DNA from 2 places in the Protofrankia sp. BMG5.30 genome. Region 2 is predicted to be linked to the other one. Evidence: predicted binding sites of a transcription regulator. Region 2 holds the regulator's gene; the other holds the start of a gene.
What was found. Region 2 encodes LexA, which represses DNA repair genes until DNA is damaged. Its sites were predicted from a motif close to CGAACNNNNGTTCG; they were not measured.

Region 1: the regulator LexA is predicted to act here: its motif matches at 2,603-2,616, upstream of ruvC (crossover junction endodeoxyribonuclease RuvC).

What each region holds. Positions count from the first base shown of each region.
Region 1 is NZ_MOME01000022.1:51,169-58,157, forward strand. Features, by position in the region: partial or broken gene pdxT (pyridoxal 5'-phosphate synthase glutaminase subunit PdxT) at 1-322, shown strand, start outside; gene BL254_RS13840 (YebC/PmpR family DNA-binding transcriptional regulator) at 424-1,179, shown strand; gene BL254_RS13845 (alpha/beta hydrolase) at 1,342-2,349, opposite strand; gene ruvC (crossover junction endodeoxyribonuclease RuvC) at 2,737-3,270, shown strand; gene ruvA (Holliday junction branch migration protein RuvA) at 3,267-4,073, shown strand; gene ruvB (Holliday junction branch migration DNA helicase RuvB) at 4,084-5,136, shown strand; gene yajC (preprotein translocase subunit YajC) at 5,308-5,865, shown strand; gene secD (protein translocase subunit SecD) at 6,213-6,989, shown strand, end outside.
Region 2 is NZ_MOME01000011.1:96,134-104,293, forward strand. Features, by position in the region: gene BL254_RS07165 (amylo-alpha-1,6-glucosidase) at 186-1,592, shown strand; gene BL254_RS07170 (vitamin B12-dependent ribonucleotide reductase) at 1,627-4,536, opposite strand; gene nrdR (transcriptional regulator NrdR) at 4,605-5,066, opposite strand; gene BL254_RS07180 (LysM peptidoglycan-binding domain-containing protein) at 5,230-5,532, opposite strand; gene lexA (transcriptional repressor LexA) at 5,828-6,577, shown strand; gene miaA (tRNA (adenosine(37)-N6)-dimethylallyltransferase MiaA) at 6,595-7,509, shown strand; gene BL254_RS07195 (EAL domain-containing protein) at 7,575-8,160, shown strand, end outside.

The sequences.
Region 1 (6,989 bases), on a different contig from region 2:
GCCCGGCCAGCCGCTGCTGGGCGGGCTGGACGTGGTTGTGCGGCGCAACGCGTTCGGCCGCCAGGTCGACTCGTTCGAGGCGGAGATCGACATCACCGGTGTCGCCGGCGGCCCGGTCCGGGCGGTCTTCATCCGGGCACCCTGGGTGGAGAAGATCGGGGACGAGGTCGAGGTGCTCGGTAGGGTCGGTGACAGGATTGTCGCGGTCCGCCAGGCGGGCGTACTGGCGACCGCGTTCCATCCGGAGCTCACCGGCGACGGGCGGATACACGAACTGTTCGTCGGCATGGTGGAGGATGCGCGAGGCATGCGGGCCGTACGGGGCACACAGGGTGTGCAGGGCGTACGGGGCATATCGGCACAGGGTGTATCCATGCAGGGCACAGGTGGCAGACAGGAGCGGGGACAGGTGAGGGGCACGGCATGAGCGGTCACTCCAAGTGGGCGACCACCAAGCACAAGAAGGCCGTCATCGACGCGCGCCGCGGCAAGCTGTTCGCGAAGCTGATCAAGACGGTCGAGGTGGCGGCCAAGACCGGTGGCGGGGACCCGGCCGGGAACCCGACGCTCGCGGACGCCATTGCCAAGGCGAAGTCGCAGTCGGTACCGAACGACAACATCGACCGCGCCGTGAAGCGGGGGTCGGGCGAGCTCGCCGGCGGGGCCAGCTATGAGGAGATCACCTACGAGGCGTACGCGCCGAACGGGGTGGCCGTGCTGGTCGAGTGCCTGACCGACAACCGCAACCGGGCCGCCTCGGACGTCCGGGTGGCCATCACCCGCAACGGCGGCAGCGTCGCCGATCCAGGGTCGGTGTCCTACCTGTTCAACCGCAAGGGCGTCGTCCTCGTCACGAAGACCCCCGAGCTCGGTGAGGACGACGTCCTGACCGCGGTGCTCGACGCCGGCGCGGAGGAGGTCAACGACCTCGGCGACGCGTTCGAGGTCGTCTCGGAGGCCACGGACCTCAACGCGGTGCGCGTCGCGGCCACCGACGCGGGGCTCACGGTGGCCTCGGCGGACCTGTCCTGGCTGCCCAGCGTCAGCGTGCCGTTGGACGAGGAGGCCGCCCGCAAGGTCCTCAAGCTCGTCGAGGCACTCGAGGATCTCGACGACGTCCAGAACGTCTGGTTCAACGCCGACATCTCCGACGAGATCATGGAGCTGGTCTCGGCCTGACCGGCTCCTGACCGGCTCCCTGGCGCCGTCGGCGTTACCGTGACTTCTGGTGCCGCCGTACGGACCGGTGTTGTTCGCGTGGTGGGTATGTGCCCCGTTTCGAGGCGTGTGTCGTTCTGAGGCGTTCGTCGTTTCGGGACGGGGGTCAGCTCGGGACGGGGGTCAGCCCGTGTTCCGGTCGCGGATGCACTCCTCGGCGAAGGACAGCGCCCGCAGGTGGTAGGAGCGGGCCGCCCACCCCAGGCTGATGTTGTGGCCCGCGCCGCGCTGCCGGACCAGCTCGAAGCGCGGCGCGGCGCTGAAAGCGGCCCGCAGTTCGGTCTCCGTCGCCTCGTCAAGGTGCCACCAGGACTCGTGGTCGGCAAGCGTCCAACGGACCGGCACCCGCACCCGCGGACCCAGCAGGGGCAGCTTCTGCGGCCACTTCGCGGCATCGGATGCCTCGCCGGCCGGCACGCCGGCTGTCGGTACCGTCCCCAGGACGAACGTGCCGGGCGGGTACAGGGACTCCGGCCCCCAGAACAGCTTGCGGGCCGCGAGGGCATGCTCCCGGTGGATCTCGGCGACGCTGCTGTCAGCGGGGATCCGCGGCGGCCACAGACCGTCACGGTACCGGGCTCCCACCCCGGAGACGTCGAGACCGAGCAGGCGCTCGCCGCGTTCGTCCGCGGCGAGCGACACCGACAGCATCGTGCCGAACGAGTGGCCGATCAGGAACAGGCCCGCCCCCGCGGCGTGGGATGCCGTGAACGTCTCCAGCGCCCGCCAGGTGGCGGCGGTCTGCGCGGCCAGCGTCTGGTGGGTGGCCTTCAGCCCCGCCGACGCGCCGTAGCCGGGCCGGTCCAGCGCCAGCACACTGAACCCGAGGGCCGTGCCGAGGGTCAGTAGGGACAGGTCCGGATGCGCCCGGCCGTGGAAGTAGGACGCGCGCAGCCCCCCACCGGGCAGGCCGACGATGACGGCCCGCGGCGGGCCGTCAGGCTCGGCCAGCAGCCCGGACAGCTCCACGTCACCGGCATCGAGGCGGACGTGGCGCGTCTGGTCCGACCGGCGCGCACGCGGCACCTGTCCGTCGCCGTGTTCGGCCGCCGGCCCGGCGGTCAGCCCGGTCGGCCTGGTCGGCTCGGTCAGCCCGACCGGCTCGGTGCCGGCGGCGGCATCGGAGCCCATTGCGGACCTCATTTCCCACATTCCCGGCGCTTTTCGGTGGCATCTCCCGCTTGTCCGGCGGGGCACCGGCGATCTTCGCGGGGCATTGCCGGTCATCTCACCATATGCTGATCTGTGCCCGGCCGACGGCCGCGGGTGGCGTTGCGGACAGCCAGTTGACGCCGGCCGCCAGCGGTGGGTGTCTGCCGGGCTGCTGCCCGGCCGGCCGGCGATGTTTGCCGGGCCGGCGCCCGGGTAGGCGTGTCGCTGCACTCGAACAGGCGTTCAGACGTGCCACAATCGTGGCGAACCGCCGGTGGCCGGCGGTCCCGGGTAATCCGGCGGTCGCGATGTCCGACGGACGGTCGGGACGACAGTCGACGAGCTAGCTGGTCGTGGAGGGTGCCGGTGCTGGTGCTGGGGGTCGATCCGGGGCTTACCCGCTGCGGTCTCGGGGTTGTCGACGGCGGGCCGGGTCAGCAGACGTCGCTGGTCGAGGTCGGCGTGCTGCGTACGCCCGCCGCCGATGACGTCTCCGCCCGGCTGTGGGCACTCGAACGCGGCTTCGGTGAGTGGCTGGACCGTCACCACCCCGACGCGGTCGCGGTCGAGCGGGTGTTCAGCCAGGCCAACGTCCGGACGGTCATGGGTACCGCGCAGGCCGGGGCGGTGGCGATCGTCAGCGCGGCCCGCCGTGGCCTGCCGGTCGCGCTGTACACCCCCAGCGAGGTGAAGGCCTCGGTCAGCGGAAGCGGCCGGGCGGACAAGGCCCAGGTCACCTTCATGGTCAGCCGTCTGCTGGGGCTGTCCGACCCGCCACGCCCGGCCGACGCCGCCGACGCCCTGGCCCTTGCGCTGTGCCACCTGTCGCGAGGGCCGGCGCTCGCCCGGATGCGGGCCGCCAGGCAGGCTGCCGCGGCCGCCGGCAGGAGCCTCAGGTGATCGCGTCCGTGGCCGGGACGGTTGCCGCCCTGTCGCCCGATGCCGCCGTGGTCGAGGTGGGCGGGGTCGGGCTGCTCGTCCAGTGCACCCCCGCGACCCTGGCCGGGCTGCGGGTCGGGCAGCAGACACGGCTGGTCACCACGCTGGTCGTCCGGGAGACCGAGCTGACTCTCTACGGTTTCGCCGACGCCGACGAGCGCGACGTCTTCGAAACCCTGCAGAGCGCCTCCGGGGTCGGCCCCCGGCTCGCCCAGGCCGTGCTCGGCGTCCACAGTCCGGACAGCGTGCGCCGCGCGGTCGCGGCGGAGGATCTCGCGGCTCTGACGAAGGTGCCCGGCATCGGTCGCAAGGGCGCGCAGCGCATCGTCCTCGACCTCAGGGACAGGCTCGGCCCGCCCGTACCGGCGCCGGCCGCGGGGGATGGCGGTGTGGGTGTGGGCGGGGCCGGCGGTGACGGTGCCGCGCCGGCCGCGGGCACGGGTGTCACCGCCGGCGAGCAGGTCCGCCTCGCGCTGCTCGGGCTCGGCTACACCGCGCGGGAGGCCGACGACGCGCTGGCCGCCGCGCTGGCCGATTCCCTGTCCGATCCCCTGGCCACCACCGGGGCGGATGCCCTGGCCACGGTCCCGGCCGGCAACGGCCACGGCGATGCCGGGCCGGGCAGCCGCGCGGGCCGTGACGGCCCCGGTGACCCACGGGCCAACGGCGCCGGCACCGGCCGGGCGGGCAGCGGCCGTGCCGAGACACCGGATCCCGTAGGCGTGCTGCTGCGTCGGGCGCTGGCCGCCCTGCGGCCTCGGTAAGGGCGGCTGGATGGACGTCGAGGGTCTGGTCTCGCCGGTGGCCGAACCGCAGGAGCGTGCCTTTGAGGCGGGCCTGCGGCCGGGGACGCTAGCGGAGTTCATCGGCCAGCAGAAGGTCCGCGAACAGCTTATGATCATGCTTGAGGGGGCGCGGGCCCGGGCGCGTCCGCCCGACCACGTCCTGCTGTCCGGGCCGCCGGGGCTCGGCAAGACCAGCCTGGCCATGATCATTGCTCGGGAGATGGCGGTCCCGCTGCGGATGACCAGCGGGCCGGCGGTCGAACGGGCGGGGGATCTCGTGGCGATCCTCACCGCGCTGGCCCCGGGCGAGGTGCTCTTCCTCGACGAGATCCACCGCATCGCGCGCCCGGCCGAGGAGCTGCTCTACGCCGCGATGGAGGACTTCCGGGTCGACGTCGTGCTGGGCAAGGGCCCCGGCGCCACCGCGATCCCGCTGGACATCGCCCCGTTCACCCTCGTCGGCGCGACCACCCGCTCCGGTCTGCTCACCGGGCCGCTGCGCGACCGGTTCGGTTTCACCGCCCACATGGACTTCTACGACACCGACGAGCTGATCGATGTGCTGGTCCGGTCAGCGGCGCTGCTCGGTGTGCACATCACCGGCGACGGCGCGGCAGAGGTCGCCGGCAGGTCACGCGGAACCCCCCGGATCGCCAACCGACTGCTGCGACGGGTGCGTGACTACGCCGAGGTGCGGGCGGACGGAGTCGTCACCCGTGAGGTCGCCCAGGCCGCCCTGCGCGTCTACGACGTGGACGCACTCGGTCTGGACAGGCTGGACCGGGCGGTGCTGGAGGCGCTGGTACGCCGCTTCAACGGCGGCCCGGTGGGTCTGGCGACCCTGGCGGTGGCGGTGGGGGAGGAGCCGGACACGGTCGAGGAGGTGGCCGAGCCGTTCCTGGTCCGGGCCGGTCTGCTCGCCCGGACCCCCCGGGGGCGCATCGCGACCCCGGCCGCCTTCACCCACCTCGGCCTCGACCCGGTCGAGGGCCTGCTGGGCCGTTCCCAGGTTCCGCTTCCCCTCATCGACAGCGACGACTGAGCCCCTGGCCGACGGCGGCTGAGAGCGGCGGCTGCCCGCCGGTTCTCCCGGCGCCGCGGCTCCTTCGCCGCTCTTCGTCGGCGTCGGCTGGGCGCGCTCCGGCGGGGCCTGGCGCCGGCAGCCCCGCGGCCGGTACGTACCATCGGCCGCACAACATGGGAGGACGTGGACGTGCAGGTGATCGTGGTCGCACAGGATGTGGCCCAGAACGGCGGCGGCGGTGGGTTCGGCGGGTTGTTTCCCCTGATCCTGCTGCTGGCGCTCGTCGTTTTCTTTGTCGTCAGCCAGCGGCGTCGGCAGCGGACCCAGCAGCAGGTCCTGACCTCGCTCGCGCCGGGGGCGCTGGTCGTGACCACCGCGGGGCTGTACGCCACGGTGGTCGAGGTCGAGGGCAGTGACGTGCTGTTGGAGGTGGCACCGGACGTGGTCTGCCGGTTCACCCGTTCCGCGGTCGTGCGGGTCGTCTCCCCGGTGGGGGAGGACGGGGCACACCACGACGATCATGATATTGATCATGACGGTGGCTCTGACGGTGGCCATGACGGCGACGAGGAAGACGGCCACCGGGACGAGGACGCCGGGGCGGCTGACGACCACGGCACGGGCCGGGGGCCCGTCGACACGACCAAGAAGGTCGACACGACCGGCGGCGGGGAGACAACCGGTGGCCAGCGGCGGCCGGACGCCAGCGGTTCCGAGGATCCCGGGGAAGGGACGCCAGGGCGGTAAACGGCAGGCCGACCGGCACCGGCCCCCACTGGAGCCGGTCGGCGTCCGCTTCGACGAACATGCGGATATCGGCGTTACAAATGTGGTATCGGAACGCCTCCGGCATGACAGTCGTTCCGATACCTTGGGCCGATACCTTGGGTGCGGTCGGCATCCGGCCGTGGGCGTGGTCGGCGCCGTCCCACCGTGACGGCAGGTCCACACTGTGACGATCAGTCTCAGTCCACGCCGGTTCCACCGGTCGTGGCCGGATCGGCCGTCCACCGGGCAGGTCCAGTGGGCATGTCCAGCAGGAAGTCCAGCAGGAAGTGGTATGAGCGCGACGGCGCGTGACGAAGGGATATCCGTTGGCACGAGGGTCAGGGCGACGGCGTAAGGCCTTGAGCCCCGCCTGGTCCCGGATCGGGCTCCTCTTCGGCATCGTGGTGTTGCTCTACGGCTCCATGGCGCTGACGTCCACGTGGACGCCGAAGCTGGGCCTGGACCTCCAGGGCGGGACGAGCGTGATCCTCACGCCCCGGTCGACCGAGCCCGGTAAGGGCGTCGACGGTGGCGCGGTCAACAAGGCCGTCGACATCATCCGGGAGCGGGTCAACGGGCTCGGGGTCGCCGAGGCCGAGGTCAAACGCAACAACACCCAGATCGAGATCTCGGTTCCCGGCCGCGGCCGCAACGATGTCGTCGAACTGGTCGGGCAGACCGCCGAACTGCGCTTCCGAGAGGTCTACACCTCCGGGGCCGCCGTACCGGCCGCTCCGGCCACTCCGACGGCCACCCCGACGGTTCCGGTGCCCGGAGCACCGGGCGCCGCGTCCGCTCCGCCCGCCGCCACCGCTGCGTCCCCGTCCACCACCACCCGGCCGGACGTGGTCGGCTCCGGTCTGCTCGCCCAGGCCGCGCCGACGGCCCCGGCCGGCTCGGCCGCGCCAGCACCGGCCGCCTCGGCGTCACCGGCCCCCGGGACGCCCCCTGCCGCGGTACCCCCGGCGGCCTCTGGCCAGCCCGCGCAGCCCGCCGCCGACACGCCACCGGCCGACGTCGTCGCCCGGTTCGAAAGCCTGACCTGCGCCCCATCGGACGTGCGCAGCCAGGCGGCCGCCACCGACCGGCCGACGGACTGGGTG
Region 2 (8,160 bases):
ATAACTAATTATCTCTTCAGTTCTCCACGTCCGCGCCGTCGAGAACGAGACTAGTCCCAACTTTCCGTCAACACAGCCACAATAATGCGGACGGACCGTAACAATCGTCACCGAGAGTACGTGAGATCACGAGAGTGTCACGAGCTTCCGGCGCTGCCCGCCACCGGCCCCGGTACCCTCACACGATGTCATCGTCGGCTCTGCCGTCCGAGGTGCTCACCGAACTCCGAACGTCCGCGATCGAGGTACTGCGGGACAACGATCTGGGTGGGGCGACCCGACCGTCTCCGACGCTCTACCCGCACCAGTGGTTGTGGGACAGTTGCTTCATCGCCATCGGGCTACGGCACATCGACCCCGAACGGGCCAGCCGGGAAATCCTCTCGCTGCTGCACGGCCAGTGGCCCAACGGGATGATTCCGCACGTCATCTTCTCCGGCTCCGGCAGCTACCACGCCGGGCCCGACCGGTGGCGCTCCGATCTCGTCGACGGCGGCCCGGAGCATGTGCAGACGACCGGCGTCACCCAGCCGCCGATGATCGCTGAGGCCGTCGTCCGCGTCGGCGAGGTGTTCGACCCGGCCCGGCGCCGCGAGTTCTACCGGGCGATCTACCCGGGTCTGCTGCGCTACCACTGCTGGCTGTACCGCGAACGTGACCCCGACGACACCGGGCTGGTCACCCTGGTCCACTCGTGGGAGTCGGGGATGGACAACACCCCCGCCTGGATGGAGCTCACTCGCAGGGCAGCCCCCATCCCCCTGAAGCTCATCCGCCGGCTCAACGGGGACGGCGCGCTCGACGCCCTGCGGCGGGACAACAAGGAGGTCCCGTCCGACCAGCGGCTGTCCGCCACCGACCTGTTCACCCTCTACCACCTGGTCGGGGAGCTACGCGACGCCCGTTACGACTTCAGCCGGATCCGCGCCTCCCGCGTCCCGCTGGTACAGGACGTCGCCTTCAACGCGATTCTCGCCCGCGCGAACGACCACCTGCGCGACATCGCCGCCGACATCGGCGAACAGCTGCCCAACCAGCTGCTGCGCTCGGCCCGCCGGACCAGGGCAGCGTTGCCCACCCTGTTCGCCGACGGCATGTACTGGAGCCGGGACGCGCGTTCCGGCCGGCTGATCAGCAGACCCACGGTCGCCGGCTTCCTCGCCCTGTATGCCGGTGTCGTGCCCCCTGACAGCGTCGAGGACCTTGTCAGCCGGATGACCGCGCGGCGGTTCTGGCCGGCCCACGGCATCGCCAGCACCCCCACCGACGATCCCGACTTCCAGCCCCGCTGCTACTGGCAGGGCCCGGTCTGGGTGAACATGAACTGGCTGCTCGCCGACGGGCTCGACCGCGCCGGCCGCGGCGACCTCGCCGAACGGCTGCGCGCCGGCACGATCTCGATGATCGCGGGATCCGAGGGCCTGTACGAGTACTACTCGCCGTTCGACGGCACCGGGGTGGGCAGCAACCACTTCTCGTGGACGGCGGCCCTGCTCCTGGACCTGCTCGACGGCCGGAAAGCCGCTCACCACCTGCCGTCCGCCCGCACGGGCGCGGACGACGGAGAGCACCTGACCCGGCGCGGCGGCTGACCGGCCGCCGCGCCGGGTCAACCGGCCCGAGCGATCAGCTGCAGCCGCTGGTGGAACCGCACTGTTCGCACACGTAGCAACTGCCCGCGGGACGCATGGTGACCCCACAGGTGAAGCACAGTGGCGCGTCCACCACGTTCTGGGCCGACAGCGCCTCACCCGGTGGGACACTGCGCGGCATCGCGCCCCGCACCTCCAGCGTCGTGGGCAGGCCCACCTGGTGGGTGTGGACGGCCCCGGCATCAACCGCTGCCCCGGCCACGTCGGGCCCGGCCACCTCGGCCACCTCCGGGTCGGCTGTCTCGACCGCGTCCGCCGGGCCGGTTCCCCCGTGCTGGCCGGTGAGCTGGCGGGCCCGCTCCTGCGCGCTGAGGACGCCGAGCTCCGCGCGGGTCTGTTCGGGGAGGTAGTCCAGGGCGAGGCGGCGGAAGAGGTAGTCCATCACCGACTGGGCGATCCGCACGTCCGGGTCGTCGGTCATGCCGGCCGGCTCGAAGCGCATGTTGATGAACTTGCGGACGTAGGTCTCCAACGGGACGCCGTGCTGGAGCGCGATCGAGACCGCGATGGCGAACGCGTCCATCACGCCGGAGAGGGTCGAGCCCTGCTTCGACATCTTGATGAAGACCTCGCCGAGCCCGTCGTCGGGATACGACCCGGCGGTCAGGTACCCCTCGGCGCCACCCACGGTGAAGGAGACCGTCTGCGACTGGCGGATCTTCGGCAGCCGGCGCCGGACCGGGCGGTGCTCACCGGACGGCGCGGCAGCGGGCTGCGCGGCCGTCTGCTCGCCCGCGCCCCCGCTCGCGGACCGCTTCGCGCCGCGCAGGTCCGACAGCGGCTGGCCGACCTTGCAGTTGTCCCGGTAGATCGCCAGTGCCTTCAGGCCGAGCCGCCACCCTTCCAGGTAGATCTGCTCGACCTCCTCGACCGTGGCCGACGTGGGCATGTTGACGGTCTTGGAGATGGCGCCGGACAGGAACGGCTGGACCGCCGCCATCATCCGGATGTGCCCCATCGGGGTGATGGCCCGCTCCCCGATCGCGCAGTCGAAGACCTCGTAGTGCTCGCGGCGCAGGCCGGGAGCGTCGATGACGTGGCCGTGCTCGGCGATGTACTCGACGATCGCCTCGATGGTCTCCTCGGCGTAGCCGAGAGCGCGCAGCGCGGCGGGAACCGTCTGGTTGACGATCCGCATGCTGGAGCCGCCGACCATCTTCTTCATCTTCACCAGCGCGAGGTCGGGCTCGATGCCGGTGGTGTCGCAGTCCATCGCCAGGCCGATCGTGCCGGTCGGGGCGAGCAGGCTGACCTGGGCGTTGCGCCAGCCGTGCTTCTCCCCGACGCTCTGGGCACGCTCCCACTCGCGGGCGGCGACGGCGAGCACGCGGGCGTCGTCGGTCCCGACCGTGCGGACGGCGTCGGTGGCGGCGGCATGCTTGCGGATCACCCGGCGGTGGGCGTCGGTGTTGCGCGCGAAGCCGTCGTAGGCCCCGAGCGCCGCCGCGATCTCCGCCGAACGGCGGTAGGCCGTCGCGGTCATCAGCGACGTGATGGCCGCGCCCATGGCCCGGCCGCCCTCGGAGTCGTATGCGCGGCCGGTGGCCATCAGCAGCGCGCCGAGGTTGGCGTAGCCGATGCCGAGCTGGCGGAACATCCGGGACACCCGGGTGATCTCCGGTGTCGGGAAGTCCGCGAAGCATATCGAGATGTCCATCGCGGTGATGATCAGTTCAACGGCCGCCACGAACGCGTCGGCGTCGAAACTGAGGTCCTTGCGCAGAAACTTCATCAGGTTGAGCGACGCCAGGTTGCAGCTGGAGTTGTCCAGATGCACGTATTCGCTGCAGGGGTTGCTGGCGCTGATCCGACCGGACTCCGGGCAGGTGTGCCAGTCGTTGATCGTGTCGTCGTACTGGATCCCGGGGTCCGCGCAGTCCCAGGCCGCCTGGGCGATGGTGCGGAACAGCGACTGGGCCGAGATGGTCTCGACCGTGCGCCCGTCGAGCCTGGCCCGCAGGTTGAAGTCGGCGTCGTCGATGACGGCCCGCATGAACTCGTCCGTCACCCGGACGGAGTTGTTGGCGTTCTGATACTGCACCGAGACGATGTCACGGCCGCCGAGGTCCATGTCGAAGCCGGCGTCCCGCAACGCACGGATCTTGCTTTCCTCACGGGACTTGGTCTCGACAAAGTCAACGATGTCCGGATGATCAACATCGAGTACGACCATCTTCGCGGCCCGTCGGGTCGCGCCGCCCGACTTGATCGTGCCGGCCGAGGCGTCGGCCCCGCGCATGAAGCTCACCGGGCCCGAGGCGGTACCGCCCGAGGACAGCAGCTCCTTGGACGATCGGATACGCGACAGGTTCAGCCCGGCGCCCGACCCGCCCTTGAAGATCAGCCCCTCCTCCCGGTACCAGTTGAGGATCGACTCCATCGTGTCGTCGACCGAGAGGATGAAGCAGGCCGAGACCTGCTGCGGCGCGGACGTGCCGACGTTGAACCACACCGGGCTGTTGAAGCTGAACACCTGGTGCAGCAGCATCCAGGTCAGTTCGTGCTCGAAGATCTCGGCGTCCGCCGGCGAGGCGAAGTACCCGTGCTCGGTGCCGGCCGCGCCGTAGGCGCGCACGACCCGGTCGATGAGCTGACGCAGGGACCGCTCGCGGGCGGAGCTGCCGAGCGCGCCCCGGAAGTACTTGCTCGTGACGATGTTCGTGGCGTTCACCGACCAGAAGTCGGGGAACTCCACCCCGCGCTGCTCGAAGTTGACCGAGCCGTCGCGCCAGTTGGTCATGACGACGTCCCGCAGCTCCCAGGTGACCTCGTCATAAGGGTGGACACCCGGCGAGGTGTTGACGCGTCGCACCTTCAGGCCGGTGGCCCTGGGGGCGGCCTTGGTGGCGGTCTTGCTGGCTTTCGTGCCACGGTTGTCGGTCATGGCGCTCCTCGTCTGGCGTCGGTCGGATGGTGTTCCTCACCAGCTGTCTGTCGTGTCGGGGTGRGTGGCTACGACGGCGACCGGTCGGCCCGCCCGCGCAGATCGGCGATCYCCGCCTCGAAGTCCTCCAGCGACTCGAAGGACAGGTACACCGAGGCGAACCGCAGGTAGGCGACCTCGTCGAGCTCCCGCAGCGGTCCGAGGATCGTTCGGCCGATCTCGTCCGAGGRGACCTCGGCAGCCCCCGAGGCACGCAACGTGTCCTCGACCAGCTGGGCGAGCCGGGCCAGCGCGTCCGCCTGGACCGGTCGCCCCTGGCATGCCCGCCGCACGCCGGCGATCACCTTCCCGCGGCTGAACGGCTCGGTGACACCGCTGCGCTTGATGACCCGCAGTGACGCCTCTTCGATCGTCGTGAAACGACGGCCGCAGGACGGGCACGACCGGCGGCGACGGATCGCGGCGCCCTCCTCAGCCTCCCGACTGTCGACGACCTTGCTGTCGGGGTGTCGACAGAACGGACACCGCACGCACAACCCCCAAGATCTTGTCAACTCACAGCCATGCAACTACAAGATGTTGTGGTCAACACTAGGACCGGACACTACGACCTGGCAAGCTGGCCAGTGTGTGGAGCCTCCTGACAAATCCGTCACAGCGAACCCGTCATGACAGACCCGTCACGAGGACCTGTCACGGCAGGCGGAGCGTCTGGCCGGGGACGAGATCGGTCGTCTCCAGCCGATTGAGGCCGGCCAGACGGGCCACGGCCACCCGGGTGTCACCGTCGGGAGCCAGCCCGCGGGCGATGCCCCACAACGTCTCCCCGGACCGGACCACATGGACGCGCGCCGGCCGGTCGTCCCCGGTCGGCGCGGCCGACGACGTCACCCGGGCCACGGACAGCACCAGGCAGGACACCAGCATAACCAGGACAACCAGGACAACCCGGCCCCGCCCGGTCAGCCGCAACGGAGGCTCAGCCGACGCCCGCATCGTCCACCTCCCCAACTTCCACCAGCACGTACCACTTCCAACAACATGATCAAAGAACATCCGTTCGATCGAACGCCTGGTCGAGTTTMTACTGCACGGCCCCGACGGAATCGTCGTGACACGCTCGAACAGACGTTTGAGATATCCGGCCGCGACGGTTACGGTCGTAGCGATCAGATTCAGGTCAGATCCAGGTCAGATCCAGGTCGTGGCCGCYGCTCCGGTTCACGGCAAAACGTCGGATATGCCGGGAGCGTAAGTCTGCCATGACCGACAACGAAGGAGTACGGCAGGGATGACCACCGACGACAACCGCACCCGCCGTGGCCGGCCCCCCCGCGGCTCCGTGCGCGACCTGCCGGACGGGCCGGCGGACGCCGCGGGCCTGACCCCCCGCCAACGCAAGGTGCTTGAGGTGATCCGCGACGCTGTCGAGCGCCGAGGCTACCCGCCGAGCGTGCGGGAAATCGGCGATGCGGTGGGGCTCACGAGCACGTCCAGCGTCGCGCACCAGCTGAAGACGCTGGAGGAGAAGGGCTTCCTGCGCCGTGACCCGCACCGCCCCCGGGCCATGGAGGTCCTCTCCGCACAGGCACCGGTACGCCCCGTGGCACGCCAGGCCCCCGGCGTCGGTACACTCACGGCGGGTTCGTCGACGGACGGCCCCGCACAGGCGGRCTACGTGCCGGTCCTCGGCCGCATCGCCGCGGGTGGGCCGATCCTCGCCGAGCAGGCGGTCGAGGAGGTCTTCCCGCTCCCCCGCGAGATCGTGGGCGAGGGCACCCTGTTCACCCTGCGGGTCGTCGGGGACTCCATGGTCAACGCCGCGATCTGTGACGGCGACTGGGTGGTCGTCCGCCAGCAGCCGGTCGCGGACAACGGCGAGATCGTCGCCGCGATGATCGACGGCGAGGCGACGGTCAAGACACTGCGCCGTCGTGACGGCCACGTCTGGCTCGAGCCGCAGAATCCGGCCTATGCTGACATTCCGGGTGACAGCGCGACGATCCTCGGCCGGATCGTCGCGGTCCTTCGCCGGGTCTGATCCTCCCGGGAGGGAGCATGGGCACAGGTGTCGACCGGCACCGCACCGGTCGGGTCGTGGCTGTCGTGGGGCCGACAGCGGCCGGCAAGAGCGACCTGGCGATCGCGCTGGCCACCGAGCTGGACGGTGAGATCGTCAACGCCGACTCCATGCAGCTCTACCGCGGGATGAACATCGGTACCGCCAAGGTGCCGCCGGCGGAACGCGGCGGTGTCCCCCACCACCTGCTCGATGTCTGGGACGTCACCCGCGCCGCCGACGTGGCGTCCTACCAGGCGCTGGCCCGACAGGTCGTCGACGGTCTGCTGGCCGCCGGCCGCACGCCGGTGCTCGTGGGCGGCTCCGGGCTCTACGTCCGGGCCGTCCTCGACGACCTCGCCTTCCCCGGCACCGACCCGGCCGTGCGGGGGCGGCTGGAGCGAGAGCTGTCCGAGCGGGGCCCGGCCGCGCTGCACGCCGATCTCGCCGCGCGGGCACCGGCGGCGGCCGCCGCCATCCTGCCCGGCAACGGCCGCCGTATCGTGCGCGCGCTGGAGGTGGTGGAGCTCACCGGCAGCTTCACCGCCTCCCTGCCGGAACACCGCTCGGTCTACGACGCGGTCCAGATCGGCATCGACCATCCTCAACTCGACGCGAGGATCGCCGACCGGGTGGCCGGCATGTGGGCCGCCGGCATGATCGAGGAGGTCCACGCCCTCGTCAGCATGGGCCTGCGGGACGGCCCCACCGCCTCCCGGGCGCTGGGCTACGCCCAGGTTCTCGCCTGGCTCGACGGCGCGCTCGATTCGGCCGAGTCGGCCCGGCTCGCGACAATTGCCGCGACGCGCCGACTGGCACGTAGACAAAGGTCGTGGTTTCGGRGCGATCCTCGCATAATTTGGCTMGACCGTCCCGACGTCGAGCAGGTGGCGGGCATGGTCAACCCGGCCTGAACGTGCGGCGGGTCCGTGGCCCGTTCTTCCCGTCGTCTGGAGACACCCGTCGTCTGGAGACATGTGTGACCGCGATCGAGTTGAACCTCGTCCCGGCCCTGTGTGCCGCGTTCGACGACGGGTCGTTACAACTGCACTACCAGCCCGAGGTCGACCTGCGCACCGGGTCGGTTCCCGGGATGGAGGCCTTCCTGCGCTGGCACCATCCCGACCGGGGGCTGATGAACCCGTCGCAGTTCATGCCGGCCGCCGCGGCCGCGGGCCTGTCCGACCAGGTCGGCCGCTGGGTGTTACGCACCGCCGTGGCCGAGGCCCGGACATGGCACGAAATGGCCGCGGGAACCGCGATCCGCCCACCCCGGCTGTGGGTCAACGTGACCGCCGACCAGCTGACCCGGCCCGGTTTCGCGATCGAGGTGGAACAGCTCATGCACGGACGTGCGCTGCCACCGGGAGCGCTCGGGCTGGAGTTCACCGAGCAGACCCTCGGCCTCGCGCGGGTCGGGGTGCCCCGGCTGCTGGCCCGGCTGCGTTCGTTCGGACCAGCGATCGGCGTCGACGGTTTCGGCACCTGGTACGCGTCGCTGTCCACCCTCGACGTCCTGCCGCTGGACATGGTGAAGATCGACGGCCGCTTCCTCCACGCGATGC